2 regions of the Bordetella avium genome follow, and region 2 is predicted to be linked to the other one. Evidence: predicted binding sites of a transcription regulator. Region 2 holds the regulator's gene; the other holds the start of a gene.

Region 1 (16,088 bases), 610 kb from region 2:
GACGGCCAATCGGGCGCCATCAAGGCCGCCGCCAGCAAGTACCGCCTGATGCTCACCTTCGTCCAGCGCGGCCCAGGCGGCGTTGGCGAATACCTGGCCGACATCCCGGTCGATATCGTCAATGCCAAGGGCCAGTCCGTTCTCAAGACCGTGGCGCAAGGGCCCTTCCTGCTGGCCAATCTGCCGGCGGGCAGCTACACCGTGAAAGCCAGCTCCAATGGCGCCGAAAAATCCACCCGCGTCACGATCGGCAAATCGGGCACCGCGCGCGCCATCTTCGAGTGGCGTTAAGCCACGAGGCCGGCCCGGCCCTGACAGCTGCCGGCACGACCCGGCTGGGCTGTCGAGATATCAGCAGGGCTGTGCCGGGGGCACTGCCCCCGCTACCCCCCGGCAGCCTGCAGCCCGGCATACAGGATCAGCAGGTTGAGCGCGAATGCCGCCACCCAGCTCAGTGAGCGCAGGCTGCCATAACCGCCCACATACAGCGCCAGATACACCAGGCGCACGGTCACCCAGGCCCCCATCAGCACCGCCAGATGCGCCAGGGGCGCCTGCGCATACAGGGCGAACAGCACCGCCGCATAGAAGAAAGGCAGCGCCTCATAACTGTTAGCCTGCGCCGCATTGGCGCGCGCGCGCCAGCCCTTCTGCGCTTGCAGCCAAAGCCGCGGCTCACGGTTGTCGAACCCCTCGCCCCCCAACTTGCTAGAAATCGATGCCACCAAAGGCAGCAAGGCAGCCGCCACCATCAACGCCACGATATGTATCATGCCTCTCCCCTCGGCCAGCCACACGCCGGCCCTGCGCGACCTTAGCATCCCGCCTCTCGGATTTCACGCGTATTTGTAGGCCGCTAAGCGGGCGATGCATGCCATGCTTACAATCCGCGCATTCAACGAGGCGCTGCATGACCGACTCCCTGACCTGGATATTCATCTTCTGCGCTTACGCGCTCTTGTGGTGGCCGGCGGCGCGCAAAGCCGGGCTGGCGCTGCTGATCTGCGGCCTGGGCCTCGCGGCAGCACAGAGCGCGCTCACACTGCCGTCGCTACTGGCCTTTGCTCTCCTGATTGCCAGCGGATGGCTGGTGCGCGGCACAAGGCAGGCCTGGCTCGGCCACCTGATCTTCATCATCACGGCCATCGCCCTGGCCTTACATCTGCTGCCTGGTTTCCATAACCCGCTCATCATCGACAGCACCGCGCTCAAACCCGGCTCCACGCCGATGCGTCTTTATTTCAACCTCGATAAACCCCTGATCGCCTGGTGGGTGCTGCTGGTCATGGCGCCCCCTTTTCTGCGCTTTGGCTGGCAGGACAGCCTGCGCACCGGGCTGCAAGCCGGTATCGCGGCGGCCATCTGCTGCCTGGGGCTGGCCTGGGTGCTGGGCGCGCTCGCCTGGTCACCGGGCTGGCCAAGCCAGGGATGGCCATGGCTGCTTAATAATGCCCTGCTCGTCACCATGGCAGAAGAGGCGTTTTTCCGCGCTTATATTCAACGCGGGCTTGCCCTGCGCCTGGGGCCTGCACCAGCCTGCCTCCTCGCCGCGCTGCTATTCGGCCTGGCGCATTTCGCGGGGGGGCCTGCCCTCATCGGATTAGCCGCGCTCGCCGGCCTTTTCTACGGCTGGGCGTTTCATCGCGGCGGCCTCGCCGCCGCCGTGCTGGCCCATCTGCTGCTGAACACCCTGCATCTGGCCTTGTTCAGCTATCCCGCTCTGGCGCACTGAAGCGCGCCGGAGAGCTGGCCCGCCTGCAAGGGCCGCGCACTCAATACGGATCCGAAACACCGCCTGAAGCCGTCAGGCGCCAGCCCTTGCTGACCTCGATTTCGGATTGCAGACCGGCGTGGGGTGGATGAGCGTCGCGGGCCTGTCCAAGGTGACCCGGCTCACTCCTGCCCCACCCGCCCTCGCAAGCGCTTGACGTCGCCGCGCTGCACTTTACGCTGCACGCGGCGGCGCTGCGAGGCCCTGGTGGGCCGCGTCGCGCGGCGCGGCGGGTCTTTGAACAGGGCTTGCCGCAACACCGCCAAGAGGCGTTCGATGGCGTCGGCGCGATTTTTGTCCTGGCTGCGAAAGGCCTGCGCCTTGATGACCAATACCCCTTCTTTGGACAGGCGGCTATCGGGCAAGGCCAGTACGGCCTGCTTGACCGCATCGGGCAAAGACGATGCGGGCACGTCGAAGCGCAGATGCACCGCGCTCGACACCTTATTGACATTTTGTCCCCCTGCACCCTGGGCACGGATCATTCCAAAGTCCAGCTCGCGTTCATCGAGGTAAAGGGAGTCTTTGATGTGGAGCATAGTTTTTTAAATCGATCAATTGGGCTGTGATGAAGCCAGCGCATAGAAAAAGAAAGTTTGCAGGAGGGCGCCGGGGCAGGAGCATAAAGCGCGAGCAAAAAATCTGCGCTCAAGGCTGGTTTCCCAAGCACTAAAAGCTAGCCAGCCCTAAGGGGAATGGGCTATCGTCCGAGCCATTGCGAGCGGTCTGCCGGTAACACGCGCCTCCCATGGCCTGCCCGCCCTTACAGGGAACACCCGAACCAATGTCCTGATGCTCATATTTTCAGCCACAGGCTTATGACCTGGGCTAGGCAGACGCATGGGCTGCGCGGCTGATGTGAGGAATAGATAATCTTGCAAACTTTCTGATATATATCGAGACAACAAGGTCTCCGTTAGTCTCGCGCAAGAGAATCTGCGGTCCAAAAATTTTCAATCGATAGCGAACACCTTCTTCATCAAACATCATGTTCAAACCGTCTCCCGGCTCTCGTACTGCTGCGCGCAATTGCGCCATTTATCTTTCTGGCGGCATTGGTGACGGCGTGCTCGGCATGATGTTCGCCCAGGCCCTGGCGGAACAAACCGGCGGCAAAGTGTCCTTGCTGATGACTCAAGCCGAGCCGGCACTGGAGCTATTTCGCGCTCAGCCCTATGTGCGAGAGGTGGTATCACTCCAAGCCGTGCATCAGTCACGCGGCTGGAAGCGCATCTCAGATCTGCAGCAAGTACTGAAGAGCAAGAACTACGACGCACTGTTTTTATTCTCGTTTCGCAACCATGTGGCCTTGGCGGCCCGCCTGGCGGGGATTCCTCAGCGTGTGGGTTTCGTACGTTACCACCAGCCGCATCTCGCGGCCCTGCTCACGCATCGGACTTGGGTGCGTCGCAAGGGAACGCCACATCCAGATACCTATACCTGGTTGCCTTTAGTGTTTGCCAAGGCCGGATATCGGTTTGAACCCCGTTACCCTGCATTATTTTGCAAACCCTCGGCTAAGGCCAAGGCAGAGCAGTTACTCGGGAAGATGCCCCGTATCGTCGGATTCGGTTTGAACGGCTCTCAGCCTTATAAGCGTTACAGCAGCCAGGGGTTTGCCGAGGTCGCTCGGCTGCTGCACGAGCGCGACGCCGGACTCAGCTTCTTGTTGATCGGCGGCAGCGATGTCGCGCATATTGCGCAGGATATCCGTGCCCTGCTGCCAGATACCATCACCGTGCTGGACGCGACGCAACAGGACGCGGAAATCTGCGATAGCCAGGCGCTCATCGCGCGTTGCACCGTGTTTGCTTCCAACGATAGTATGGGCATGCATATCGCAGTCGCCCATGGTGTGCCCACGATCGGGCTTTTCGGCGCTACACCCGCAATGCGTTACGCCCCCTGGTTGCACGTCATCGAACCCGTCGGAGATAAACACATGGACGCGATTGCGCCAGCGGTAGTAGCCGATGCGGTCTGGGATTGTCTGGCATCCTGTCGTTGAGAGACCGGGCGGGGAGGAGTTGGACGGGTCCAACACCCGCTAAAATGCCATGTCTCTCCCCCCAACCGGCGCTTCCGGCCGGCTGTTCATGACTTACTCCGCCAAAGAAATTTTCAAGACGCTGCAGGGCGAAGGCGCCCAGGCGGGCCGGGCGGCGGTCTTTTGCCGTTTTTCCGGCTGCAACCTATGGTCGGGCCGCGAAAGCGATCGCGCGGCAGCGGCCTGCACCTTCTGTGACACCGATTTTGTCGGTAGCGATGGCGAGGGCGGAGGCAAGTTCCGTGACGCGCAAGCCCTGGCCGACACGATTGCCCGCACCTGGGGCCCGGACAGGGCCGGGCGTTATGTGGTGTTCACGGGCGGCGAGCCTTTGCTCCAGTTGGATGAAGCCTTGATCGACGCCGTGCATGCCCAGGGTTTCACGATCGCCATCGAAACCAATGGCACGCTGCCTGTGCCAGCGGGCGTGGATTGGATCTGTGTCAGTCCCAAAGGCCGCGCACCGGTGGTGCAAACCCGTGGCCAGGAGCTCAAGCTGGTGTTCCCTCAGGTCGAAGCGCCGCCCGAAGCCTTTGCCGGGCTGGATTTCGAGCACTTTTTTTTGCAGCCGCTGGATAGCCCATTGCGCCGCGCGCATACCGAGGCGGCAGTGCAGTACTGCATGGCGCATCCGCAATGGCGCTTGAGTGTGCAGACCCATAAATACATAGGCATTCCATGATTGTTCGTTTTATCTGCGGGGTTCGCCCGTGATTGCTGTCACCCGCAAGCTGGAGTTCGACGCCGGCCACCGCATTCCCGACCACCGTAGCCAATGCCGCAATCTACACGGCCATCGCTATGTGCTAGAGATCACCTTGAGCGGCGATGTTGTCGAGGCGCCCGGCCAGTCCGACACGGGGATGGTGATGGATTTCTCGGAAATCAAACACATTGCCAAGACACATATCGTGGACGTCTGGGACCATGCTTTTCTGGTCTATGAGGGCGATACTGCCGTGCGGGAGTTTCTGGCCACCCTGCCCGGGCACAAGACGGTAGTGTTGGACCGTATCCCGACGGCTGAAAACCTGGCCGCCATTATTTTTGCGCGGCTCGCGCCGCACTATCAGAGCGCCTACGGCAATGCACTGCGCCTGTCACGCGTTCGACTCTACGAAACGCCCAACTGCTGGGCGGATTGCGACGGCCACTGATTTCTCTTCGGCAAGGCCCTCCCCCTTTTCTTGCGGATAGTCCGTCCGGCCTTAGCGGCCGGGTGCGGCCCACCCTGTGCGTTCAAGACGGCGGCTACCGCCTCGACGAGACGGGCCTCCGTGCGGCGCAATTATTAGCAAGCCATTGATATAAGTAGAATCCCTAGCAATACTAGTGTAAGCTATCTATTAGCTTCCTACTTAATAGCTTGTGATGGATTCCCATGAACACGCCCACCGACTCTCAGCTCATGAACATGACCGCGAACCTCATGGTGTTGTCGCGGGCCTACCGCAGCGCGGCCGACAAGGCCCTGGTGGATTTTGGTTTGTCACAGGCCACGGCCTGGCCGGTGATTCTGACTGGCCGCCTGGGTGACGGTGTGCGCCAGGGCGCGCTGGCCGAAGCGCTGGGTGTGGAAGGCCCGTCGCTGGTACGGGTGCTGGATCAGTTGGTAGCGGCCGGTCTGATGGAGCGGCGCGAAGCCACCCAAGATCGGCGAGCCAAGACGATACATCTGACCGCCTCGGGCAAGGCGCTGTGCGAGCAGGTCGAAGCAGTGCTGGTGCAGTTACGCCGCCAACTGTTTAAGGACGTGCCACAGGAAGATTTGACGGTTTGCCTGAGCGTGCTGGAACAGTTGAAGACTGCCTTGGGCCGTGAGTCCGCCGCGGCGGGTTTCAAGCCATGAAACCGCCTACGCTGGAAGAAGCGCTATTCTCGCTAAAGAGTTTTATGGGCGCCATGGCCGCTTTATATCTCTCTTACAGCATCGGCCTGCCAAGACCGTTCTGGGCCATGACGACCGCCTATATTGTGTCGCAACCCTGGTCCGGCGCGGTGCGCTCCAAGGCAGTTTACCGCCTGGGCGGGACCTTCTTCGGCTCAGCGATGACGGTCTATACCGTGCCCCGGCTGGCCAACTATCCCGTGCTGATGACACTGGTGATGGTGTTGTGGGTGGGCATCTGCCTCTATGTGGCCTTGCTGGACCGCACACCGCGCTCCTACCTTTTTATGCTGGCGGGCTATACGGCCGCGATGATCGGCTTTCCCAGCGTCAGCGACCCGGCCACCGTATTTGACACGGCGCTGGCGCGGGTGGAGGAAATCAGCCTTGGCATCATCTGCGCCACGCTGGCACATAGCCTGGTGCTGCCGCGCGGCATCGGGCGGCCCTTGATGAGCCGGCTGGACGCCACGGTACGCGACGCCCGCATTTGGGTGCAGGAAGTGCTCAAGACACTGGGCCTGGGCGGCAAAGAGGCCAAAGACCGCCGCACATTGGCCAACGACATCACGCAACTGCGCTTGATGGCCACGCACGTGCCTTTTGACACGGGCAATATCCGCTGGACAGCGAATGCGCTGCGAGCCATGCAAGATCACATCGTCGCCATCACGCCGACCGTGTCGGCCATCGAGGACCGGCTACAGGCGCTGGCGGCCAGCGGCCGTGAGCTGCCGGCGCCGGTACGCGCCGTGATGGATGATATTTCAGCGTGGATGGACAACAGTGCCAGCGCCACCCGCGAACAGGCTGCGCAGTTGCGCGCCCGGCTGGTGGCGCTGACGCCGCCCATGCGTGCGGAATCGAGCTGGAACGAGGCCTTGCTGGCCAGCCTGCTGACCCGACTGCGCGAACTGGTGGAAAGCTATGACGCCTGCCTGGTCGTGCGGCTAGACATCCGGGACGGCCTGCAAGGCCGTCCGCGTCCGGCGCCGCGCCGCCTGACACGCGGTCCGGCCCTGCACCGCGATCATCAACTGGCCCTGCTATCGGCGCTGGGCGCAGGCCTGGCGATTTCCGTCTGCTGCCTGTTCTGGATCGGCACGGCCTGGACCAATGGCGCGACCGCAGCGCTAATGGCGGCTATTGCGAGCTGTTTTTTCGCCGCGCAGGACGACCCGGTGCCCGGCATCATGCAGTTTTTGAAATACACCATTGCGTCGATCCCGCTGTCGGCCTTGTATCTGCTGGGCATCATGCCGGCGCTGCACTCGTTTGAAATGCTGGCGCTGACGCTGTTTCCGGTCGCCTTTGTGGTCGGCATCCTGCTCACACGGCCAGCCTCGGTAGGCAAGGCCATGGCGGTGTTTTTCGGCTTGAGCGGCACCCTGGCCCTGCATGACACCCATACCGCCGACATCGTGTCCTTTCTGGATACGACGCTGGCGCAATGTATCGGCGTGGCGCTGGCGGCCATCATCACCGCCATTTTCCGTTCGGTAAGCGTGGAATGGAGCGCTCGCCGTCTGCAAAGCGCCAACTGGAAAGAACTCGCCACGCTGGCCCGCGGTCAGCGCGTCCTGAACCGGCAGGCCTTTGCGGCACGCCTGCTGGACCGCATCGGCCTGCTGCAACCACGGCTGGCCATCACGCAGCGCCAGGACGATCAATTCGCCAGTGACGCATTGAAGGATCTGCGCGTGGGCAAAGACATCGCCGAATTGCAACGCGCCCGGCCTCATATGCCGGTAGCAGATGCGGCCATTGAGCCGGTGCTGCGCGGCCTGGCGGACTGTTTTGAAGCGCGTCTGGCCGGTAAAAGCAAAGCGCGTCCGGCCGATCTGCTGGCCCGCATCGACCGCGCCTTGCAAAGCGTATGCGCCACGCCGGACGCTGGCGAAACGGCCCGGGAGCGTGCCGTGGTGGCCTTGGTGGGCATCCGCCGCGCCTTTTATCCGGATGCCCAGGTCTACCGCCCTGTGTTCCAGGAGGCCTGAGCACCATGATTGGCGAATTCAACTTCTACGGCGTTTATTTTCCCTGGCTGCTGGTGCTGGCCCTGCCAGCGCTGGGCCTGAGCTGGATGTTGCGGCGCCTGCTGGCGCGCGCGGGTCTTTACCGTTTTGTGTGGCATCCGGCGCTGTTCGACCTCGCGCTGACGGTCGTGCTGCTGTATGGCGTTTTTTTGATTTCCCCATATTTTTTTCAGGGATAGCAGTATGAAACTTCCCAACTCGCTCCGCCCGGCCGCGCTGGGCAAGTACGCAGTCACCGCGCTGGCCATTCTCGCGGCGCTGTTTGCCGGTTGGCAGCTTTGGGTGCATTACGAGCTTGAGCCCTGGACGCGTGACGGCCGGGTGAAGGCCAATATCGTGCAGGTGGCGCCTGATGTGTCCGGCCTGGTTACCGCCGTGCCCGTACGCGATAACCAGAGCGTCAAGGCAGGCGATACGCTGTTTGAGATCGACCGCGCACGCTTTCAACTGGCCTTTGATCAGGCCGAGGCCGCCTTGCAGGCCCAGCAGGTGGCGCGCGACCAGGCTGCGCGCGATGTCAAACGCAATCGTGCGCTGGGCCAGCTGGTTTCAGCCGAAATACGGGAGCAAAGCGAGACCCGCCTGCATCAAAGCGAGGCCGCGCTGGCGCAGGCCGAGGTGCAATTGAATCTGGCCCGCCTGAACCTGGAGCGCAGCCGCGTGGTAGCGGCAAGCGATGGCCGCGTCACCAATCTTGATCTGCGCGTGGGATCTTATGCCAACGCCGGCCGAGCCGTCATGGCCCTGGTGGATGCCGGCTCCTTCTACATCGAAGGCTATTTCGAAGAAACCAAACTGCCCCGCATCCACGAAGGAGACCCGGTTCTGGTGACCCTGATGGGCGATTCTCGACAAATCCAGGGCCATGTGGAAAGCGTAGCGATGGGGATTGCCGATCGCGATCGCAGCACCAGCGCCAACCTGCTGCCCAACGTCAACCCGACTTTCAACTGGGTGCGTCTGGCCCAGCGCATTCCGGTACGCGTGAAGATAGATCAGGCTCCCGACGACCTAAGGCTGGTGGCCGGCCAGACCGCGACCGTGGCCATCGATACCGCCTCCGCCAAGCACTGATTCCCCCCTCTTTTCTGGACTCGACGCCATGCCCATTCGCACCCTGACTTCGCTGACATTGGCGCTCGCGCTGGCGGGTTGCGGCGCCGTGGGCAGGGACTACCGCCTGCCCGCAGACGCCGTGGCGCAACGCGCGGCAGCCCAAGCCCCCTTCGCCCAGGCCGACGCGCATCGCTATCAATCAAATGAACTGCCGCCGCACTGGTGGCGGCTGTATAAAGACCCGGTGCTCGATCAATTGATAACATCCGCCTTCACGGCCAATACCGATCTGCGCGCAGCGGCAGCCAATCTGGAACGCGCCCAGGCCATGACGCGCGAAGCTCAGGCGCAGCAGTTGCCAACGGTGGGGGTGAACGCTGCACCGACTTTCGGCCATGTCTCCGGCGTCCAGGAACTGCAACCCGATGTCCGTCCGCAAGACCGCTGGTCATACGCTGCCGGCGCCAGCATTTCCTATCAGATTGATTTGTTCGGGCAAATCCGCCGCGCCATCGAAGCCGCACGCGACGATGCCCAGGCAGCGCAGGCAGCCTATGACGCCACCCGTGTGACCGTCGCAGCCGAGACCGCCCGTGCCTATGCGGACCTGTGCTCGGCAGGGATGCAACTGGCCTCGGCGCGGCGATCGGTCGCTGTGCAACAAGAGTCGGTCAATGCGGTTCAACGCCTGCAAAACGCCGGACGCGGCACCGCGCTGGATCTATCTCGCGCCAGCAGCCAGCTCGCGCAATTGCAGGCCGAACTGCCGCCTTTCGAGGCGCGGCAACGCAGCGCGTTTTATCGATTGGCCGCCCTCACGGGGCGGCTGCCCGCTGAGTTGCCGCAAAAGCTGATGCAATGCGCGCAGGCACCGCGCCTGACGCAAGCCATTCCGGTGGGCGACGGCGCGGCGCTGCTGCGCCGGCGCCCGGATATCCGTCAGGCCGAGCGCAGCCTGGCGGCGGCCACCGCTCGCGTCGGCGTGGCCACAGCGGATCTTTACCCCAAGATTTCATTAGGTTTGTCGGGGGCCTCGGGCGGTCCCGCCACGCGCTTTGGCGATCGCGGCACCTTAAGCTGGAGCATCGGGCCTTTGATCACCTGGACGCTGCCCAATACTGGCGCGGCGCAGGCCCGTATTGCCCAAGCCGAAGCATCCACCAAGGCGGCCTTGGCGCGCTTTGACGGTACGGTGCTCAATGCGCTGCGCGAAACCGAAAGCGCCCTAGTCAGCTATGCCCGGCAACTGGACCGCGACAGCGCCCTGCGCGCCGCGCGCGACCAAAGCGTCCTGGCCGCCCGACAGGCGCGCCAACTCTTCCAGATAGGCAAGACCGACTATCTGAGCGTGCTGGATGCCGAACGCACGCTGGCTGGCAATGAAAGCGCACTGGCGGCGTCGCAAGCGGCTCTGTCCGACGATCAGATCGAACTGTTTCTTACGCTGGGCGGGGGCTGGGAAGACCCGGCGCCCGCCATGCCTTGATCTCAATGTACGGAACTGCCTTCGGGCGGCGTCTGATTCAGGCCGAGCGCAGCCTCCCAACTGCGCAAAGGCACACAGGTTTTGAGGCGCACGATGGCACGCTCAATAAGCGCCGGATGCAACTCATGGCCCACCGAGCTGGCGATATCAATCGTGGCATCGCCATGCAGTTCGGCAAGCCGGGCCTGGGCAGCCTGGGCATGCACGGCCTCAATCACCGGGTCGGCCGCGCCATGCAGGATATGGATGGTGGTGTATTGCGGCGGCGCCTTGGGCAAGCTGGCGTAGCGGCCTGAAAACGCCATGACCCGACCGGCCAGCCCATCATGGGCCTGCACAGCCTCCAAGGCCATGATGGCGCCTTGCGAGAAACCGGCTAGGGCGGTGTCCGACTGCAACAGGCCCAAACGCTGCTGCTGAGCCTGGATATAGCTCACCAGGGACGGCAAGGCGGCGGCCACCCGCTCAGGACGGTTGGTTTCGGTCACGCCACGAATAGAGAACCACTGACGGCCCTCGCCGCCGCCGTCAAACGGCTGGGCGCCCGCAGGAATCAGCACAGCCGAAGCCGGAAAGGCCTGGCGCAAGGCCTGGGCCAGATTCTCCAAGCTGGCGGGCGTGCCGCCGACGCCATGCAACAGAATAAAGAGCTGCTTGATTTCGATTTCGGGTTCGGGCAACAGCTCAATAGCGGTAGTAATGGTTGTACTCATGATGCGTATCCGGTGAGATGGCGGGTCTGGCCCGCCCTGCTTGCATTCTAGGCGCTGTCAGGTTTTCACGCGCAGCAAACGGCAGCCGACGCAGGTCCAGCCCTCTGACGCACGACTTGCCGCCTAGGGGCGCTGGGAAATTTCCGGTATGATCTACTGTATATTAATACAGTATATTTCCGCTATTCCGGCCATGCCCGCACCCGAACATATCCACCCCGCCCTCTGGAGGGCCACGCAACTGGCTCGGGCCAGCGCACGCGTCGTCCCCACGGGCTATGCCGACTTATCGGCCCAATTGCCCGAGGGCGGCTGGCCGGTGGGCAGCCTGACCGAATTGCTCTTGCCCCATCCGGGCAGTGGCGAATTACGTCTGCTGTCCACGGCCTTGCGCGGCCAGCAAGACAGCCGCCCGGTCGCGCTGGTGCAGCCCCCTTTCACGCCACATATCGCGGCCTGGCGGCAATGGCGCATCGCGCCCGAACGCCTGCTCTGGATCGCGCCCGCCAAACTGGCCGACACGCTCTGGGCTACCGAACAGGTGCTCAAACACGCCAGTTGCACGGCGTTGTTGTGCTGGCTGCCGCAAGTGCGGCCCGAGTCTTTGCGCCGGCTGCATTTGGCCGCCCAGGCCAGCGACACGCTGTTTTTCGTGTTGCGCCCGGCCCAGGCGGCGCACGGCGCCTCACCCGCGCCTTTGCGCCTGGCCCTAGCCCCCGCTCAGGACGGTCTGTCGGTGCAGATTCTCAAACGCCGTGGCCCGGTGTGCGAAAACCCGGTCTTTCTGTCTTTCGACGCACCTGTCCAAGCCATCGCTCTAGCTGCCCATGCGACTCTGGATCGCCATTCATCTTCATCACCTGTCGCTGGACAGCACGCATACCCGGTGGCATGAGCCGGAACGCTGCTGCGCCGTCATCGAACAGGAACGCATCGCCGCACTATCGCCCGCCGCACGCGCGCGGGGCCTGACGCCCGGCATGCGGCGCGCCAGCGCCCTGGCCCTGGCGCCCGACGCCGAGTTGCAGGTCCGCGATCCCGCTGCCGAAACAAGCCGCCTCCACGAGGCTGCGCTGGCGCTGCTGCAATACACCCCGCAACTGGCTTTGCGCGAACCCGATGCGCTGCTGCTCGACGTGGGCGCCAGCCTGCAACTGTTTCGAGGTCCGCGCGCCCTGGCCAGGCGGGTGCGCGCCACGCTGGCCGCGCTGAACCTGAGTGCCCGGCTGGGTATGGCGCCCACCGCGCAGGGCGCCTGGCTGCTGGCGCTGGGCAAAGCGCCGCCCGCCCTGCATATGGACAGCCTGATCCGGCGGCTGGACCGCCTGCCCCTGACCCTGCTAGCCGAAGCCGCCTCGCAGGCCTCCTGGCTGCAAGGCCTGGGCTGCGCTACCTTGGCCGACACACGTGCCCTGCCCAGGGGCGGTTTACAACGCCGCGCCGGCACGGCCTTGCTGCTGGCGCTGGACCGCGCCTATGGCCTAGCCAATGAAGCGCACCGCTGGCACGAACCGCCGCCGCGCTTTGCCGCTCGCATCGAATTCATGGACTACGTTGAGCAGGCCGACGCCCTGATGAGCGTGGCTGCACGCCTGACCGAACAATTAAGCGGCTGGCTGCATGCCCGCCGCCGCGCTGTGCGCAGCATGACGCTGTCCCTGGAACACGAACGCGGCCGCCGCGCCCGCGAGCCCTCCTTGCTCACACTGGCCATGGCTGAACCGATCTGGCATAACAGCCACCTCCTGGGCTTGTTGCGCGAGCGCCTGGCGCGTTTTGAACTGGCTGCGCCAGTCATTGCCGTGGTTTTGTCGGCACAGGAAACCGAAACGCCCGTCGTCGCCAGCCAGACATTATTCCCCGAGCCAGGCGGCAATGCCGCCGACCATGCCCGCCTGCTGGATCTGCTGGCGGCGCGTCTGGGCCCGGCTGCTGTGCGGCAGGCCTATCCTCAAGCGGATCACCGCCCCGAAGTCGCCAATCAGTGGCAGCCCGCACATCAGGGCCTACGTCTGCGCGACACTCCGCCTGCCGGGCCGCTGGACCGTCCGTTCTGGCTGGTCGAGCCCGCCCGCGCCCTGCAAGAGCGGGGCCATCGCCCGATTTATCAGGGCCAGCCGCTACGCCTGCTGCGGGGGCCCGAACGCATCGAAAGCGGCTGGTGGGACGCCACGCTTACCCAGCGCGATTATTTTGTGGCCGAAGACGAGGCGGGCGCCCGCTACTGGCTGTATCGCGAGCATGGCGAACATTGGTTTCTTCACGGGCTGTACGCCTGAGACAACATGGCCATGATGTCTGCCCTGCTACCCGGCTATGCCGAACTGGATTGTCAATCCAACTTCAGCTTCCTGACCGGCGCTTCGCATCCCGAAGAGTTGGTCGAGCGCGCCGCAAAACTGGGCTATGCCGCATTGGCAATCACCGACGAATGCTCGCTGGCCGGGGTGGTGCGCGCCCATGTCGAGGCAGGCAAGCATCCTGGGCTGAAACTCTTGATCGGCAGCCGCCTGCGTTTGGACAACGGGACGCATACCCCCATCGAGCTGGTATTGCTGGCCTGTGACAAAGAAGGCTATGGCAATCTGGCCGAACTGATCACCCTGGGCCGAACCCGCGCCGTGAAAGGCCAGTATCTGCTGCGCCCGGCCGATCTGACCGCCCAAGGCCCGGAAGGCGGCGTGCCGGGTTGCCTGGCTATTCTCACACCGGCCTATGGCCAGGCGCCCGCCGAAATGGCCGCGCAAGCGCAATGGCTGGCCCGTCACTTTCCAGGGCGGGCCTGGGTGGGCCTGGCGCAATTGCAGCGCTCTCGTGATGACCTGCACCGCGCCGCCGTGCAGGCTGCCGCGCAAGCGGCCAATCTGCCGCTGGCCGCCATCAGCCAGGCGCAGATGCATGTGCGCTCACGTAAACCGCTGCACGATACCTTGGCGGCGATCCGCAGCGGGCGCAGCGTTGCCGAGTGCGGCTACGATCTGGCCGCCAACGCCGAACGCCACCTGCGTTCGCGGCTGCGTCTGGCCGGCCTCTACCCCGCTTCGGCGCTGCATCAAACCCTGGCCATCGCTGAGCGCTGCACCTTCTCTCTCGATGAAATCTGCTACGAATATCCCGACGAGATCGTACCAGCGGGTGAAACCCCCGCATCTTATCTGCGCCGCGCCACCTATGAAGGCGCGGCCGCGCGCTTTCCTGATGGCATTCCGGCACAGGTTCGCAAGCTCATCGAAAAGGAACTGGCCCTTATCATCGAGCTGCGCTACGAAGCCTATTTTCTGACCGTACACGACATCGTGCGCTTTGCCCGCAGCGCCGGCATTCTTTGCCAAGGGCGGGGTTCGGCGGCCAATTCGGCGGTCTGCTTCTGTCTGGGCATCACGGCGGTCGATCCCAGCAATGGCAATGCGCTGTTCGAACGCTTCATCAGCAAAGAACGCAACGAACCGCCCGACATCGACGTCGATTTCGAACACCAGCGCCGCGAAGAAGTCATTCAATACATTTATCGCAAATACGGCCGCCCGCGCGCCGCGCTCACGGCCGTGGTGATCTCGTACCGGCCGCGCAGTGTGCTGCGCGACACCGGACGCGCTCTGGGCCTGGATCAAGCCCTCATCGACGCTGTGGCGCGCGCCCATCAGTGGTGGGACGGCAAGAAAGAAATGCTGCGCACCCTGGGCCAATGCGGGCTCGACCCCGGCTCGCGGGTGGCGCGGCAGTGGGCCATTCTTGCCGAAACCCTGATCGGCTTTCCGCGCCATCTGTCCCAACATCCGGGTGGCTTCGTGATTTCGCGCGGGAAACTGTCGCGCCTGGTGCCGATTGAAAATGCAACCATGGAGGACCGCAGTGTCGTGCAATGGGATAAAGATGATCTCGATGCCCTAGGTCTGCTCAAGGTGGACGTGCTGGCGCTAGGCATGCTGTCAGCGCTGCGGCGCGCGCTTGAGCTGGTCAGCCAGCGGCGCGCCCAGCCCCTGGCTCTGCATCAGATTCCGCCCGATGACCGCGCCACCTACGACATGATTTGCCGCGCCGACACCGTCGGCGTGTTCCAAATCGAATCGCGCGCGCAAATGAGCATGCTGCCGCGCTTGCAGCCCCGCGCCTATTACGATCTGGTGGTGCAGGTCGCCATCGTGCGCCCCGGCCCCATCCAGGGGGGCATGGTGCATCCCTATCTGCGCCGGCGCCAGGGCAAAGAGCCCATCAGCTATCCCGGCAAGGCGATCGAAAAAGTACTGGAACGTACCCAGGGCGTGCCCATCTTCCAAGAGCAGGTCATGCAGATCGCCGTGGAGGCCGCCGGCTTCACTCCCGGCGAGGCTGACCAGCTGCGCCGCTCGATGGCGGCCTGGCGGCGCAAAGGCGGGGTCGATAAATTCCGTCTCAAACTGATCGGCGGCCTGCTGGCTCACGGTTATGGCCTGGACTTCGCCGAAGCCCTGTTCCGCCAGATCGAAGGTTTTGGCGAATACGGCTTTCCCGAAAGCCACGCCGCCAGCTTCGCGCAGCTTGCCTATGCCAGCGCCTGGATCAAATGCCACGAGCCCGAGGCCTTTCTGGCGGCCTTGCTGAACTCACAGCCCATGGGGTTTTATGCGCCCGCGCAATTGGTGCAAGACGCCCGCCGCCACGGGGTCGTCGTGCTGCCGGTGGATATCACGCGCAGTCGCTGGGAGGCGGGATTCGAAACACTGCCCGGCCAATCGCGTCCCGCTGTCCGCCTGGGCTTGAATCAAATCCGGGGACTCAAACAAGAGGCCGGGGAACGCATCGCAGCCGCGCACCGTGAACAGCCTTACCGCGATGTCGCCGACCTGGGCCGGCGCGCGCGCCTGAACCGTCAGGAACTCGATGCCCTGGCCGCCGCCGATGCTTTGCGGCCTCTGGCCGGCCACCGGCGGCAGGCGCGCTGGCAGGCCGCAAGCGGCGTGTATCGCCGCGACCTGCTGCATGAGGCGCCCGTGATCGAAACCGAGCACCCTGCCCTGCCCGCGCCCAGCGAAGGCCAGACTGTCGTGGCCGATTACGAGAGCCTGGGCTTGAGCCTGCGCCGCCATCCCTTGTCATTGTTGCGCGCCGAAC
Region 2 (16,088 bases):
AGGACTACCAGGGTAAGGAAGTCGCCGGTAAGACGGCTGAATTCACCATCACCGTCAAGGAAGTGGCCGAGGCTGTTCTGCCCGTCGTCGATGCCGAGTTCGCCAAGTCGCTGGGCCAGGCCGACGCCGATGTCGAAAAGCTCAAGGCTGACATCCGTGGCAATATCGAGCGTGAAGTGAAGGTCCGTTCGCAAGGCCGCACCAAGACCAGCGTCATGGATGCGCTGGTCGAGGCCGCCAAGTTCGACGTGCCCAAGTCTCTGGTCGACAACGACGTGCAAGGCCGCATCGCTCAGGCTCGTGAAGAGCTCAAACAGCGCGGTGTGCCGAATGCCGACAGCATGCCCATGCCTGCCGAAGTGTTCGCCGTCGAATCCGAGCGTCGCGTGCGCCTGGGTCTGCTAGTTTCCGAGCTGGTCAAGCAGCAGCAGTTGCAGGCCAAGCCCGAGCAGGTTCGCGCCCGCATCGAAGAGTTCGCTCAGAACTACGAGCAGCCTGCTCAGGTTGTCAGCTACTATCTGTCGGATCGTCAGCGTCGCGCCGAAATCGAAGCGATCGTGCTGGAAGACAACGTGGTGGCCTACGTGCTGGAAAAGGCCAAGGTAACCGATGAGAAGGTTCCCTTCGATCAGTTGATGGGGATGGCATAACTATGCAGAGATTCACCGATTTCTATGCGGCAATGTACGGCGGGGCGTCGGTGACGCCCACCGGATTGGGCTATATCCCGATGGTTGTGGAGCAGTCCGGACGCGGCGAGCGCGCCTACGACATTTATTCGCGCCTGTTGCGCGAGCGCCTGATCTTTTTGGTCGGGCCGGTCAATGACGCCACGGCCAATCTGGTCGTCGCCCAGCTGCTGTTCCTGGAATCGGAGAATCCTGATAAGGACATTTCCTTCTACATCAACTCGCCTGGCGGGTCGGTGTATGCCGGAATGGCCATTTTCGACACCATGCAGTTCGTCAAGCCCGATGTGTCCACCTTGTGCACGGGCCTGGCGGCGAGCATGGGCGCCTTTTTGCTGGCTGCGGGCAAGAAGGGCAAGCGTTTCTCCTTGCCTAACTCCCGTATCATGATTCACCAGCCGTCGGGTGGTGCTCAGGGGCAGGCCAGCGACATCCAGATCCAGGCTAAGGAAATCCTGGATTTGCGCGAGCGTCTGAACCGGATTCTGGCTGAGAACACTGGCCAGTCCATGGAACGCATCGCCATAGACACCGAGCGCGACACCTTCATGTCTGCTGAAGATGCGCTATCGTATGGTCTGGTAGACAAGGTTCTGGCACGCCGCGAAGACGTCTGACGTATATTTGGCTGGCGGCGGGCTCTGACTGCACGTCTGATAAGCGTTAAGTGCTTCCCCTGGGTCCAGGGGAAGCATCTTCTACTAGAGACTAGAACCACTTATGCCTGAAAAAAAGGGATCGGCAGACGCAAAAGTGCTGCATTGCTCTTTCTGCAATAAGAGCCAGCATGAGGTCCGCAAGCTGATCGCAGGTCCATCCGTATTCATCTGTGATGAGTGCATCGACCTGTGCAATGACATCATCCGCGAGGAAGCGCAGGCAACCGCGCGCGCGGCGATTCGTTCCGAATTGCCCACTCCGGTTGAGATCAAATCCTTCCTGGACCAATATGTAATTGGTCAGACCGGCCCCAAGCGTATGCTGGCGGTTGCTGTCTATAACCATTACAAGCGCATTCGTCACGGCGAAATCAAGGGCGATGAGGTCGAGCTCTCCAAGAGCAACATCATGCTGATCGGGCCGACAGGCTCGGGCAAGACCCTGCTGGCCCAGACGCTTGCTCGCATGTTGAATGTTCCCTTCGTCATGGCCGACGCGACCACGCTTACCGAAGCGGGTTACGTGGGCGAGGACGTCGAAAACATCATTCAGAAGCTGTTGCAGAACTGCAATTACGATGTTGAGAAGGCGCAGCGCGCCATTATCTACATCGATGAAATTGACAAGATTTCACGCAAATCCGATAACCCCTCGATCACGCGCGACGTGTCGGGTGAGGGCGTGCAGCAGGCGCTTCTGAAACTGATCGAGGGTACGGTGGCTTCGGTGCCTCCCCAGGGCGGGCGCAAGCATCCCAATCAGGATTTTGTGCAAGTTGATACGACCAACATCCTGTTCATCGTGGGCGGTGCCTTCGATGGTCTGGAAAAGGTTATCCGCGACCGCACCGAGAAGTCGGGCATCGGTTTTTCGGCTGCAGTGCGCGCCAAGTCCGAGCGCGGTGTCGGCGAGCTGTTCGGCGAGGCAGAACCTGAAGATCTGATTAAGTTTGGTCTTATTCCCGAACTGGTCGGTCGTCTTCCCGTCGTCGCGACGCTGGATGAACTTGACGAGGCCGCTCTGGTGCAGATTCTCACCGAGCCCAAGAATGCCCTTATCAAGCAGTTCCAGAAACTGTTTGCTATGGAGAGCGCCGAATTGGACATCCGTCCTGACGCCCTGCACGCCATTGCTCGCAAGGCGCTGCAGCGTAAAACCGGCGCGCGTGGTTTGCGTTCCATCCTGGAATCGGCCTTGCTCGACACCATGTACGATTTGCCGACGGCAGGCAATATCCGCCGCGTGGTGGTCGATGCCAATGTCATCGAGGGTGATGGCAAGCCTTTGCTTATTTACGCAGATGAAGTCGCAGGGTCCGATGAGTCGGCCCAAGGCGAGGTCCGTGACGCGGCGGCCTGAGGCGGCAGCATCCACGCAAAACCCGTCTTTGACGGGTTTTTTTATATCTTGATGTCGAGAGGCAATCTGCATCTTGATTTTTGGGCTATTGTTCCCATATCAGACGTAACCGACCTGGGGCTCATTTGATGTTGCGGCCCTTGTGTCCCTCTCATTCACTCTGAGGAACTCACTATGTCTGCAAGCCAGACCCTGCCTTCAGATCCTATCGACCTGCCTTTGTTGCCCTTGCGCGACGTGGTGGTGTTTCCGCACATGGTCATCCCGCTATTCGTGGGCCGTCCGCGCTCGATCCGTGCGCTGGAAATCGCCATGGAAGCCGGCAAGAGCATCATGTTGGTGGCGCAGAAATCCGCGGGTAAGGATGATCCGACGCCTGAGGATGTGTATGAAATCGGCTGCGTGGCCAGCATCCTCCAGATGCTCAAACTGCCCGACGGCACCGTCAAAGTGCTGGTCGAGGGTACGCAGCGCGCGCGCATCAACCGCGTCGTGGACGGCGAATCGCACTTTACGTGCGAAGTCAGCCTGATCGAGCCCGACACCGAGACTGGCCCCGAAACCGAGGCCTTGCGCCGCGCCATCGTGGCCCAGTTTGAGCAGTACGTAAAACTCAACAAGAAGATTCCGCCCGAGATTCTGACCTCGTTGGCGGGTATCGACGACGCCGGCCGTCTGGCCGACACGATTGCCGCCCACCTGCCGCTCAAGCTCGAGCAAAAGCAGAAAATGCTGGAGATCGTGCCGACCGCCGAGCGCCTGGAAGCCCTGCTTACCCAGCTGGAAACGGAGATCGACATTCTTCAGGTCGAGAAGCGTATTCGCGGCCGTGTGAAGAAGCAGATGGAAAAGAGCCAGCGCGATTACTACCTGAATGAGCAGGTCAAGGCCATTCAGAAGGAGTTGGGCGAAGGCGAGGAAGGCGCCGATCTCGAAGAGCTTGAGAAGAAAATCATCGCCGCGCATATGCCTAAAGAGGCGCGCAAAAAGGCGGATGGCGAACTCAAGAAGCTCAAGCTGATGTCGCCCATGTCGGCAGAAGCCACCGTGGTGCGCAATTACATCGATACGCTCATCAATCTTCCCTGGAAGAAAAAGAGCAAGATCAACAACTCGATCGCTAACGCCGAACGCGTGCTGGACGATGACCACTATGGCCTCGAGAAGGTCAAAGAGCGCATCGTCGAATATCTCGCGGTGCAGCAGCGCGTCGACAAGGTCAAGGCGCCCATTCTGTGTCTGGTCGGTCCTCCGGGCGTCGGCAAGACCTCGCTTGGCCAATCCATCGCCAAGGCCACGAACCGCAAGTTTGTGCGCATGGCGCTGGGCGGTGTGCGCGATGAGGCCGAGATCCGTGGCCATCGCCGTACCTACATCGGTTCGATGCCGGGCAAGATTCTGCAGAACATGTCCAAAGTGGCTGTGCGCAATCCGCTCTTCCTGCTCGATGAAATCGATAAGCTCGGTATGGATTTCCGTGGCGATCCGTCGTCGGCGCTGCTGGAGGTGCTGGACCCCGAACAGAACCACACTTTCCAGGACCATTACATCGAGGTCGATTTCGACCTTTCCGATGTGATGTTCGTGGCGACGAGCAACACGCTGAACATTCCCCCGGCCTTGCTGGACCGTATGGAAGTCATCCGCCTATCGGGTTACACCGAAGAGGAAAAGATTCATATCGCCAGCGATCACCTCCTGCCCAAGCTGATGAAGAACAATGGCTTGAAGGAGAACGAGCTGACGGTGGACGAGAGCGCTTTGCGCGATATCGTGCGCTACTACACTCGTGAAGCCGGTGTGCGTGCGCTGGAGCGCGAAGTGGGCAAGGTGTGCCGCAAGGTCGTCAAGCAGTTGCTGACGGCTCAGGACAAGGGCGAGGCGGCGCTTGCGACCCCTGTCGTGGTGAATGCCGACAATCTGAGCGACTACCTCGGCGTGCGCCGTTACAGCTTTGGCATGGCCGAAAAAGACAACCAGATCGGTCAAGTGACTGGCCTGGCCTGGACTGAGGTGGGCGGCGATCTGTTGACGATCGAAGTGGCGGATATGCCCGGCAAGGGCGTTATTCAGCGCACGGGTTCGCTGGGCGACGTCATGAAAGAGTCGGTCGAAGCGGCGCGCACGGTCGTGCGCTCGCGGGCCCGCCGCCTGGGCTTTGCCGATAGCGTCTTTGAAAAGCACGATATGCATGTGCACGTGCCGGAAGGCGCCACGCCCAAGGATGGTCCGTCGGCGGGTATCGCGATCACCACGGCCATGGTTTCCGCCTTGTCGCGCATTCCGGTGCGTGCTGATGTGGCCATGACCGGCGAAATCACGCTGCGCGGCGAAGTGCTGCCCATCGGTGGCCTGAAGGAAAAACTCCTGGCGGCGCATCGCGGTGGTATCAAGACGGTCTTGATACCCGAAGAGAACGTGAAAGACCTCGCCGATATTCCGGATAACGTTAAAAACCGTCTGGAAATCGTGCCGGTGCGCTGGATCGACAAGGTGCTTGAGCTGGCGCTGGAGCGTCAACCTGAGCCGCTGGCCGATGAAGAGCCCGTCAAGGAGGCGCTGGTCAGCAAGCCGGTCGAGTCGAACGATCCCGTGCTCAAGCACTGATTGCTCGCCGCAAGGCGGTAACGCCGCCGGTTAATGGCATACACCCCAAAAGTTGGACACCGATCCAAACTTTGGGGTGTTTTTCATGGGCTGTCGCTTGCCGCGGCAGTTTGTCGCCTTGGGGTGTCGCTTATGTAGTGAGCGCTATCCGGTTGACTGCTTTTGAAACCTGCGCCGAGCGACGCCTAAAGCCAGGGCAAGGAGGCGGGCGTCGTTTCAGGGTAAAGAGAGCGCTTTACGGGCAGAGCGCGCGCAGCACCTTCGCCAGTTTCTTGATGGCGATTTCCAATTCGTGCGGTGCATGGGCAGCAAACCCCATGAGAAAGCCGGCCTTGCGCCAGCTTGTGGCATGTAGCGCGGTCAGCCCTAGCAGGTCGACGCCCGCGCGCCGGGCGGACTCCAGCGCTTCGTTTTCGGGAATGTCTCGGATAAACACGCAGGGCATCTGCATGCCTCCTGCAGGCACTCTTGGCTCAACAAAGTCGGCCAAATGCTCACGGACCAAACGGGCAAGCACATCCCGCCGTTCGGCATAGACAAGCCGCATCGTGCGCACATGCGCGCCATAGTGGCCGCCTTCGATGAAACGAGCCAGAGTCAGCTGCGGGATCGGCGCATTGTGCCCGTCCATTAAGGTGCGCGCCACGGTCATGGGGGCAACAAGCGATGACGGCAACACCATGTAGCCGATGCGCAGGCCTGGAAACAGCGATTTCGTGAAGGTGCCGATATAGATCGTCCGTTCATTCGAATCCAGCCCCTGCACGCATGCGGTGGGCTTGCCGGCGTAGTGAAATTCGCTGTCGTAGTCGTCCTCTATGATCCAGCTCTGGTGCTGGCGAGCCCATTCAATGACGGCCAGCCGCCTGTCCAGTGCCAGCGTCGCCCCGGTCGGAAACTGGTGGGAGGGTGTCAGGAATACGGCTTTGGGATGCTCGCCTAGCGCATTAGCTGCCTGGCTCAGATGTTCTACGCGCAAGCCCTCGGCGTCGAGCGGAATCGGCAGGCATTGCAGCCCTGCGGCGTCGAAGGCCTTGCGCGCACCATGGTAGACAGGATCTTCGATAAAAATCCGGTCGCCAGCATCGAGCAGCACGTGAGCGCACAGGTTCAGGGCTTGCTGGGAACTGGTCAGCACCAGCACGCGCTCGGGTGTCGCACGTGCACCGCGTTCGAGATTGACATAATCCGCGATGGCACGTCGCAAGGGTTCCATGCCCTGCGGCGGGCTGTGCAGCAGCGCCAGGGTGCCGTATTCCTTCAGCACCTGTCGCTCCAGCCGCTCCCAGGTCTGGAGTGGAAAGTTGCGCGTTTCCGGGACGCCTGGTGCAAAGGGGCGAGGGGTCAGAAAGTCCCGAATCCCGCCGCCTTTGAATATGACGTTCCCACGCTGGCTCAGGCGCGGCGCTGTCTTGTTCACGGCAGTGCGACGTGCTTTGCCCCTTGCTGTCAGGTGCTGGGTCCGCTCCGACACGAAGCTGCCGCTGCCCACGCGCCGCTCGATGAAGCCCTCGGCATGCAGCTGGGTGTAGGCCGACTCGACCGTATCGCGGGAGATCCCCAATGATTTTGCCAGTGTGCGTGACGCAGGCAATGGTCTGCCCACATCGAGCGCCCCGTCGAGGATGAGTTGCCGGACGGCCCGATGGATGCGCACATGCAGGGGCAAAGTCCCATGCGCCGGGTCGCTCATCCAGGCTTTAACGGATTCAAGTTGGGCATTTTTGAACAATTGGCCGGTATACGCCTAGAAAAATGGATGGGTAAATCAGTCCATTTTGGCGCTACAAATGCGTCTTGTAAACCTAAGTCACCGTTTTCAGGAGCCCGAGTCAGATCATGCCAGCCGCCCCGTCACCTAGCCCCGTTCGCTGGAGCGACCTCACCCATCCAATCGTTGCCGGTTTGATCTCGGTCATCGTCAACTACGGCGGCACTTTTATTCTGGTGTTCCAAGCCGCCAAGGTGGCGGGTCTCAGCCCCGAGCAGACGGCTTCGTGGGTATGGTCGATTTCGATTGGTGTGGGGGTGACAGGGATCTTCCTGAGCTGGATTTCACGCGAGCCCATCATCACGGCCTGGTCTACCCCCGCAGCCGCTTTCCTCGTCGTGGCGCTGGCGACGACGCCCTACGCGGAAGCGGTCGGCGCCTACCTGATCTCGGCCGCAGCCTTCGTGGTGCTAGGGCTGTCTGGCTGCTTCGAGCGGGTCATTCGCATGATTCCCCCGGGCGTGGCCGCCGGGCTGTTGGCCGGTATCCTGCTTCAGTTCGGTATCGGCGCTTTCGGCGGCATTACCGTCGATCCCTTGCTCGCAGGTGTGCTGTTCGTTTCCTATGTGGTGTTCAAACGATTCAGCGCTCGTTACGCCGTGGTCGGCATCCTCGTGCTGGGGCTGGCCTTTTTGCTGGCTCAGGAGCGCGTCGATCTGTCCGGTTTGAGGCTGGAGCTGGCGAAGCCGGTATTCACCATGCCCATGTTCTCGCTCAATTCCCTCCTGAGCCTGGCCCTGCCGCTTTTCCTCATCACGCTTACTGGGCAGTACATGCCCGGCATGCTGGTGTTGCGCAACGACGGCTTTAAGAGTAGCGCCAACCCCATCGTGGCCCTGACAGGGTTGGGCTCGTTACTGATGGCGCCCTTCGGTTCACACGCCTTTAATATCGCTGCCATTACGGCCGCCATCGCTACGGGCAGAGAGGCTCACGAAGATCCGTCCAAGCGCTGGATCGCCGGCATCGCCGCAGGCGTATTCTATGTGCTGGTCGGAGTATTCGGGCTGACGCTCGCCGCCGTGTTCATGGCCTTGCCTGCGACCTTTATCACCACGCTGGCCGGTCTGGCGCTGTTGGGCACGATTGGCGGCAGCCTGGCCAGCGCGCTGGCCGATCCCAGGTCCCGCGAAGCATCGCTCATCACCTTCCTGGCCGCCGCCGCCAACATTAAGCTGCTTGGTATTGGTGGCGCTTTTTGGGGGCTGGTGATCGGCCTGGTGGCCTATGTGGGTCTCAACGGTCGCTTGCCGCAACGGGCAGCCAAGCCCGTCGTTGCTGGGCAGCCTATTAACGAGCGGCCAAGTCGATGATCGAGCCGCCAGGCGCGCAAACCTGGCGCGGACAGCCCAGCCGCTATCCCGAGGCCGCTAGGGCCTAGGATATCCGACACGACCTCGGCGCGGTGCAGGCGCTTCTGTTAACGCCCGCGCGCTTTGGCCCGCCCGAGCTTCTGTTCCGGCCTGTGCGGCTCAGGACCGGGTTTGGCGCCGCAGCGCCGGGTTCATGAAGCCCATCGTAACGATCAGTGAAATCGCCAGGACGGCCATGGCCGCCCAGGCCAGGCCCTGCGCTTTGCCCCAGCCCAGCAGCAGGCCGCCGACGATGCCGCCCGCAGCCACGGCGGTATTCCAGCCGGTGGTGTACATGGCCTGGGCGACATCGACCGAATCGCCGGCGAAGCGCGATAGGGCTGCTTGCGTGAGGGTGCCGAAGCCGCCTACCGCCAGTCCCCACAGGGCAGCAGCAGAGTAGACGATAGGAGCGGCATGACCCCACAGGCCGAATAGCATGGCGGCCAGTGCGAACAGCAACATGTTGGCCAGCGCGAGAAAGCGCAGGCGTCGATCCACGAGGGCGCCCACCATCCAAAGCCCGACGACCGAGCCCGCGCCGAAGGTGAAAAGCACCACATCAACCTTGCTGGCCAGCCCGGCAACCTGCAGCAGCGGTTCGATGTAGATGTACAGAATGTTGTGCGCGACGACGAAGCTGAACACCACAATCAGCACGGCGCGGATGCCGGGCTTGAGAAAGACCTTTGCCAGCGGCTGGCGTTGGTCGCGGCTCTGGCCTGCGAAGTCAGGCACGACGGTTTTTATCCATACGATGAGCACCAGGGCGAGCAAACTCATCAGCCCGAAGGCCGCTTGCCAGCCGATATGCCGTCCCAGCAAAGCGCCGGCGGGTACGCCGAGCACTAGCGCAATGGTGCCCCCGATGCCGACGGTTGCAATCGCGCGTCCGCTCAGGTGGGCGGGAGAGATACGGACGGCGTAGCCCGCCAGCATAGACCACACGATGCCGCCGAATACGCCGGCAAAGAATCGCGCGGTGATGGACAGCGTGTAGTCGCGCGACAGGGCGGTAAGCAGGTTGACGACGGCGAAGCCGGCGATTGCGAACAGCAGCAGAGGGCGTCGGCGCACACCCTGTGTGAGCGTCATCACCGGAATCGCGGCGACCAAGGCGCCCACGGCATAGACCGTGATGAACTGGCCTGCCAGGCTTTCCGATACCTCCAGGCTTTGCGCAATCGATGAGAGTACGCCCGCAGGCAGAATTTCAGTGAGCAGCGTGATGAAAGCGGCCATCGCCAGCGCGAGCAGACCGCCCAGTGGCAGTTGTTGCGCGTGGCGGGATGGGGTTGCGAGGGTGCGAGTCATTCCTGGTATTTCCGGTTTTGGCTCTTGGTGGAGCGTGGCGGCGTAATCATGCCTGCATAGGACTGCGTGGATATCATGTCGCCCTGAAATTAGGGAAGCCAAGGCGGCAGCTTGTTTGCGACTGATACGGAGCCGGCAGTCATGCCTGCGCCAGCAGAGCAGGTGTGGGTTGCAGCAGGAGCGCCGATGTCTAGCTCGCGCTTGATGTGCGGGTCGAGCAAGCGGGTTTGTCTTCGTGCGAAACGATCCTCGAACAGGCGGCGCACATGCCGCAGCCGCCGCTTGATCGATTCGGAGGCAAGACCATTGCCGCAGGCCGGGGGGGGCACGCCGGATGGCGTAGCGCCGGGCGGCTGCGCGGCGACTTTGTGTCGGCGCGCCTAGGGGTCTTGGTGGGTTTGATCAGAGGGCAGGGCCGGGGTGGTTCTGTGCTCTGGTGCAGGTATTAATGCAGAGCGTGGGTGCGGATCAGGCCGACAGCAACCCCTTCGAGCGCGAATTCGTCATCGGGGGCCACCAGGATGGGAGAGAACTCGGGATTTTCGGGCAGCAGCTCGATGCGGCTGCCGTGGCGCTGCAGACGCTTGACGGTGACGTCATCGCCCAGCCGGGCCACGATGATCTGCCCGTTGCGCGCCTCGCTCGATTTTTTGACTGCAAGCAGGTCGCCCTCAAGAATGCCTGCGTCACGCATGCTCATGCCGCGCACTTTGAGCAGGTAGTCAGGGGCTTGCGAAAAGAGGCTGGGATCGACGCCGACGTCGCGCTCGACATGTTCGGCGGCCAGAATCGGGCTGCCGGCCGCCACCCTGCCTACCAGCGGCAGCAGCAACTGTGACAGCGAAGCCAGGATGGGGGAGGGCGTGGGTTCCGCATCTTTGAGGCGTATGCCGCGGGACGCGCCCGCCGTGAGCTCGATGGCGCCTTTGCGCGCCAAGGCTTTGAGGTGGTCTTCGGCAGCGTTGGGCGATCGAAAACCCAAGGCCTGGGCGATTTCGGCACGTGTGGGAGGAAAGCCCGTACGGGCGACGGTTTGCCGGATGAGGTCCAGGATTTCCTGCTGGCGTTCCGTGAGTTTCGTGGCCATGGTCGTGATCTCAATAATGGCCCGAGGCTTGTGTAAACCACGGACTGTATGTATATACAGCGTGATTCTGGGGGACATAGCCAAAAAATGCAAGTGATGGCAGATGGCCCGCCTGCGCCATGATCCGCGTGTTGCGTCTTACATGGCAGGGTGGTGATCGGGCAGGGAGGGGCAGGCGCGAAGGGGCCAGGGACTGCGCCTGAAGGGGGCATGGGCTAGGCCCGAAACGAACAAACCTTCCGTGTTGGCGGAAGGTTTGTCAGGGCTGGCGCGCAAACGCCAGCGATTACTTCAGAACGGCGGCGATCGCGGCAGCGACGGTGTCGATATTGCGGCTGTTCAGGGCGGCTACGCAGATGCGGCCGCTGGACACCGCGTACACACCGTGCTCATCGCGCAGGCGGTCCACTTGGGCAGCGGTCAGGCCCGAGTAGGAGAACATGCCGCGTTGTTGCAGCACGAAGCTGAAGTCCTGCGTCACGCCTTGCGCCTTGATCTTCTCGACCAGCTGCTGGCGCATCAGGCGGATGCGGTCGCGCATGGCGTCCAGTTCCTGCTGCCATTCGGCGAACAGTGCGGGCGTGTTGAGTACGGCGGCAACCACGCTGCCGCCGTGGGTCGGCGGGTTGGAGTAGTTGGTGCGAATGACGCGCTTGAGCTGGCTCAGGACGCGGGTGGCTTCGTCCTTGTCGCCGGCGACGGCGGTCAGGGCACCGACGCGCTCGCCATACAGCGAGAACGACTTCGAGAACGAGGAGCTGATCAGCATGGTCAGGCCCATGCTGGCGAACAGACGCACAACCGAAGCGTCTTTTTCCAGGTTTTCGCCAAAGCCTTGGTAGGCGATGTCGAGGAAGGGGACCAGTTTGCGGGCCTTGACGACTTCGGCGATCTGCTTCCACTGCTCGGCCGTGGGGTCCACGCCGGTGGGGTTGTGGCAGCAGGCGTGCAGCACGACGATGGTCTGTTCGGGGGCTGCTTGCAGCGAGGCCAGCATGCCATCGAAATTCAGGCCATGGGTGGCGGCATCGTAATAAGTGTAGGTTTCGACTTTGAAGCCGGCGCGCTCGAACAGGGCGCGGTGGTTTTCCCAGCTCGGGTCGCTGATCAGGACTTTGGATTGCGGCAGCAATTGCTTGAGGAAGTCGGCGCCGACTTTCAGCGCGCCGGTGCCGCCCAGCGTCTGGGTGGTCAGCAAACGGCCTTCGGCAGCCAGCGTGGAATCGGCGCCGAACAGCAGGGCTTGCGCGCCCTTGTTGTAAGCGGCGATGCCTTCGATGGGCAGATAGCCGCGGGCGGCAGCGGCTTCGACACGGGCCAGTTCGGCCTTGCGAACGGCGCCGAGCAGCGGGATGTGTCCCTCATCGTCGTAGTAGACGCCCACGCCCAAATTCACTTTGCCAGGGCGGGTGTCGGCGTTGTACTGCTCGTTCAGACCAAGAATGGGGTCGCGCGGGGCGAGTTCGACGGAAGCGAAGAGGGTGCTCATGGGACTAGATTGAGTGGGTGGACGCACAATCGCGTGCTGTGGATAATGGTGGGTTTACCCTCGGACAAGTCTAGCATGACAGACCCTGGATACGTCGAATTTCCCGGCAGTCCTTTTCAACTCTTTCAGCCCTATGCGCCGGCTGGCGATCAGCCCGCCGCCATTGAGGGACTCGTCCAGGGGGTGGCTGATGGACTGATGTACCAGACCTTGCTTGGCGTCACGGGCTCGGGTAAGACATTTACCATGGCCAACGTGATCGCCCGGCTAGGGCGTCCGGCCTTGGTGCTCGCGCCCAACAAGACCCTGGCGGCGCAGCTTTACGCCGAGATGCGCGATTTCTTTCCCAAGAATGCGGTCGAGTATTTCGTCTCTTACTACGATTACTACCAGCCTGAGGCCTATGTGCCCACGCGCGACCTGTTCATTGAGAAGGATTCCTCAGTCAATGAACATATCGAGCAGATGCGTTTGTCGGCCACCAAGAGCCTGCTGGAACGGCGCGACACCATCATCGTGGGCACGGTGTCCTGCATCTACGGTATCGGCAACCCGGGCGACTACCATGCAATGGTGCTGATCCTGCGCGCAGGAGATCGTATTTCCCGCCGTGAGGTGCTGGCCCGGCTGGTCGCCATGCAGTACACGCGCAACGATGCTGATTTCACGCGCGGCGCGTTCCGCGTTCGCGGTGAAACCATCGACATTTTTCCGGCGGAAAGCCCCGAACTCGCCTTGCGCCTGACGCTATTCGATGATGAGGTTGAAACGCTGGAGCTGTTTGACCCTTTGACCGGCAAGGTGCGTCAAAAGCTGCCGCGTTTTACGGTCTATCCGGGGTCGCATTACGTGACGCCGCGAGAGACGGTGCTGCGCGCCATCGAGACCATCAAGGAAGAGTTGCGCGAACGGCTGTCCACGTTCACGAATGAGGGCAAGCTGCTCGAAGCTCAGCGGATTGAGCAGCGCACTCGTTTCGATCTTGAAATGTTGCAAGAGCTGGGTTTCTGCAAAGGCATTGAAAACTATTCTCGTCATTTATCCGGCGCGGCGCCGGGTGAGCCGCCGCCGACGCTGATTGATTATTTGCCTGCCGATGCCCTGATGTTCATCGACGAAAGTCACGTCACGGTGGGGCAGCTGGGTGGCATGTATCGGGGTGACCGGGCGCGCAAGGAGACACTGGTGCAATATGGTTTCCGCCTGCCTTCGGCCCTGGATAACCGGCCTTTAAGACTAGAGGAGTTCGAAGCCCGCATGCGCCAGTGCGTTTTTGTGTCCGCCACCCCGGCGGATTACGAACGCCAGCATGCCGACAACGTCGTCGAGCAGGTGGTGCGGCCGACAGGCCTGGTTGATCCTGAGGTTGAGGTGCGCCCGGCCCATACTCAGGTGGATGATCTGCTGGGTGAAATCCGCCATCGCGTGGCGCGGCAAGAGCGTGTGCTGGTCACCACGCTGACCAAGCGCATGTCCGAGGACCTGACTGACTTCCTAGCCGAGCACGGGGTGCGGGTGCGATATTTGCACTCGGATATCGACACGGTTGAGCGGGTGGAAATTATCCGGGACCTGCGTCTGGGGGTCTTTGATGTGCTGGTGGGCATCAATCTGTTGCGCGAAGGCCTCGATATTCCAGAGGTGTCGTTGGTGGCCATTCTCGATGCGGACAAGGAGGGTTTTCTGCGTTCTGAGCGCAGCCTGATTCAGACCATAGGCCGCGCCGCCCGCAATCTGCATGGCCATGCCATTTTGTACGCTGACCGGATCACTGACTCGATGCGCCGTGCCATGGATGAGACCAGCCGGCGGCGCAGCAAGCAGTTGCAGCACAACGCAGACCACGGCATTACGGCGCGCGGGGTGAATAAGGCGGTGCGAGAGCTGATCGATGGCGTCATGGCGCCCGCGACCACCCATGACGCGCTCGAAGATGCCGTGCCGCTCGCTGCCCTGACGGATGAAAAAGCGATGGCGCGCGAGATCAAGCGTCTTGAAAAGCTGATGATGGATCATGCCCGCAACCTGGAGTTTGAGCAGGCCGCTGCGGCTCGGGATGCCTTGACCGCGCTCAAAAATCGGCTGCTTCTGGACGGAGTCAGGTGAGGGCTGCCGCCGCCTTGCACACAGGGTGGCGGCGCCAGGAAAGAAGCAGGTATTTGCTTATTGCTACGTGTGCAAAATTCAGGTTCAAAACTGGGGAAATCGAGACAAAAACAACGATTGGCGCCGCCAATTTGTTCGGTAAGTTGTTGTTTTTAATAAATAAAAAATATATTCGCGAGCTTGCTGGCAAAAGCATAAAAAAGCAAAAAATGCTTGCTATATTCCGGGTTTTCCCGCAGACTTCTTCCCATGATGACCAAGGTACTTTTCGTTTGCATGGGCAATATCTGCCGCTCGCCGAGCGCAGAGGGTGTTTTTCGCCACCTGGTGAACGACGCCGGCCTGGCTGAGGTGGTGCAGATCGACTCTGCGGGCACCCACGCATTCCATATCGGCGAGGCGCCGGACGCCCGGGCTGTGGCGGCCGCTCGCAAGCGCGGCTACGACATTAGCCAGCTCCATGCCCGGCAGGTCACGGCGGAAGATTTCCGCGAATTTGACCTCATTCTCTCGATGGACTGGGACAATCTGTCTGCCTTGCAGCAGCAGTGCCCGAAAGCCTATCAGCATAAATTGATGTTGCTGATGCGTTTTGCCAATGATTTTGAAGAAGCCACGGTTCCTGATCCCTATTATGGCGGTCAGGAAGGCTTCGCCAAGGTGCTCGACTACCTTGAGGATGCCTGTCAGGGCGTGTTGGAGCTGGTGCGCAAGCGCGCCACTCAGTATCAGGCGGCCTGATCTCCGGGCGGCTGCCATGGTTGAAAAAACCGCGCCAAGGCGCGGTTTTTTCAACTTGAGATACTTAGCAAATTACTCGGGAATTTGCTATACTTGAGACAATTACTCGGGTATTCATCTCGGGTGCCAAGACCGGGATTGCTGCCTGTATCCGGCAGGCGGGGCCCGGCGGATTCACAGGAAATCACCATGCGGCTAACCACCAAAGGACGTTTCGCCGTGACTGCCATGATCGATCTGGCTATGCGGCAGCATAGCGGTCCGGTCACTCTCGCGGCGATCAGCCAGCGCCAGAATATTTCCCTTTCTTATCTGGAACAGCTGTTCGGCAAGCTGCGCCGCCACGAACTCGTGGACAGCGTGCGTGGTCCGGGCGGCGGTTACTCCCTGGCGCGCCTGGCGCGCAATGTGACGGTGGCTGACATCATTTTTGCGGTGGACGAGCCGCTGGATGCCACCAGTTGCGGCGGCAAGCGGGACTGTACCAGCGGCAACGATGGCAAGCCGGGCAAGTGCATGACGCACGAGCTCTGGGCAACCTTGAACCGCAAGATGGTCGATTACCTGGATTCGGTTTCCCTGCAAGACCTGGTGGATCAGCAGCGCTTGCGCCAATTGCAGGAAGCCAACAATCAAGCCCAAGGCTGTTCGGTGCGCGTCAACCGTGCGGGCGCCAATGCCGCAGCCGCCACGCCTGCCGCCAATGCGGCGGCCACCGTCTAAGAAGCATTAGGAACTGTACTCATGAGCAACCGCCCGATTTACCTGGACTACTCTGCCACGACGCCGGTCGATCCTCGCGTGGTCGAGAAAATGATTCCCTGGCTGTACGACAACTTCGGCAACCCCGCCTCGCGCAGCCATGCTTTCGGCTGGGATGCCGAAGAAGCGGTCGAGAACGCGCGCGTCGAGG

The links. The regulator LexA, encoded in region 2, represses DNA repair genes until DNA is damaged. The targets are predictions, from matches to a motif close to ACTGTATNNNNATACAGT.
Region 1: a site for LexA is predicted at 11,153-11,170, ahead of imuA (translesion DNA synthesis-associated protein ImuA). Genes of this name have one in related genera too.

What each region holds. Positions count from the first base shown of each region.
Region 1 covers NZ_CP139969.1:1,654,216-1,670,303, reverse strand. The annotation lists gene U0029_RS07990 (carboxypeptidase-like regulatory domain-containing protein) at 1-291, shown strand, start outside; gene U0029_RS07985 (MAPEG family protein) at 384-773, opposite strand; gene U0029_RS07980 (CPBP family intramembrane glutamic endopeptidase) at 911-1,732, shown strand; gene arfB (alternative ribosome rescue aminoacyl-tRNA hydrolase ArfB) at 1,894-2,310, opposite strand; gene U0029_RS07970 (glycosyltransferase family 9 protein) at 2,760-3,779, shown strand; gene queE (7-carboxy-7-deazaguanine synthase) at 3,868-4,500, shown strand; gene queD (6-carboxytetrahydropterin synthase QueD) at 4,529-4,975, shown strand; gene U0029_RS07955 (MarR family winged helix-turn-helix transcriptional regulator) at 5,200-5,667, shown strand; gene U0029_RS07950 (FUSC family protein) at 5,664-7,703, shown strand; gene U0029_RS07945 (DUF1656 domain-containing protein) at 7,709-7,921, shown strand; gene U0029_RS07940 (efflux RND transporter periplasmic adaptor subunit) at 7,926-8,816, shown strand; gene U0029_RS07935 (efflux transporter outer membrane subunit) at 8,845-10,284, shown strand; gene ypfH (esterase) at 10,287-10,997, opposite strand; gene imuA (translesion DNA synthesis-associated protein ImuA) at 11,191-11,892, shown strand; gene U0029_RS07920 (Y-family DNA polymerase) at 11,825-13,276, shown strand; gene U0029_RS07915 (error-prone DNA polymerase) at 13,292-16,088, shown strand, end outside.
Region 2 covers NZ_CP139969.1:2,267,471-2,283,558, reverse strand. The annotation lists gene tig (trigger factor) at 1-650, shown strand, start outside; gene clpP (ATP-dependent Clp endopeptidase proteolytic subunit ClpP) at 653-1,306, shown strand; gene clpX (ATP-dependent Clp protease ATP-binding subunit ClpX) at 1,410-2,708, shown strand; gene lon (endopeptidase La) at 2,883-5,315, shown strand; gene pdxR (MocR-like pyridoxine biosynthesis transcription factor PdxR) at 5,551-7,047, opposite strand; gene U0029_RS10540 (benzoate/H(+) symporter BenE family transporter) at 7,155-8,399, shown strand; gene U0029_RS10535 (MFS transporter) at 8,559-9,752, opposite strand; gene lexA (transcriptional repressor LexA) at 10,198-10,839, opposite strand; gene U0029_RS10525 (amino acid aminotransferase) at 11,126-12,328, opposite strand; gene uvrB (excinuclease ABC subunit UvrB) at 12,404-14,434, shown strand; gene U0029_RS10515 (low molecular weight protein-tyrosine-phosphatase) at 14,684-15,175, shown strand; gene iscR (Fe-S cluster assembly transcriptional regulator IscR) at 15,365-15,898, shown strand; gene U0029_RS10505 (IscS subfamily cysteine desulfurase) at 15,920-16,088, shown strand, end outside.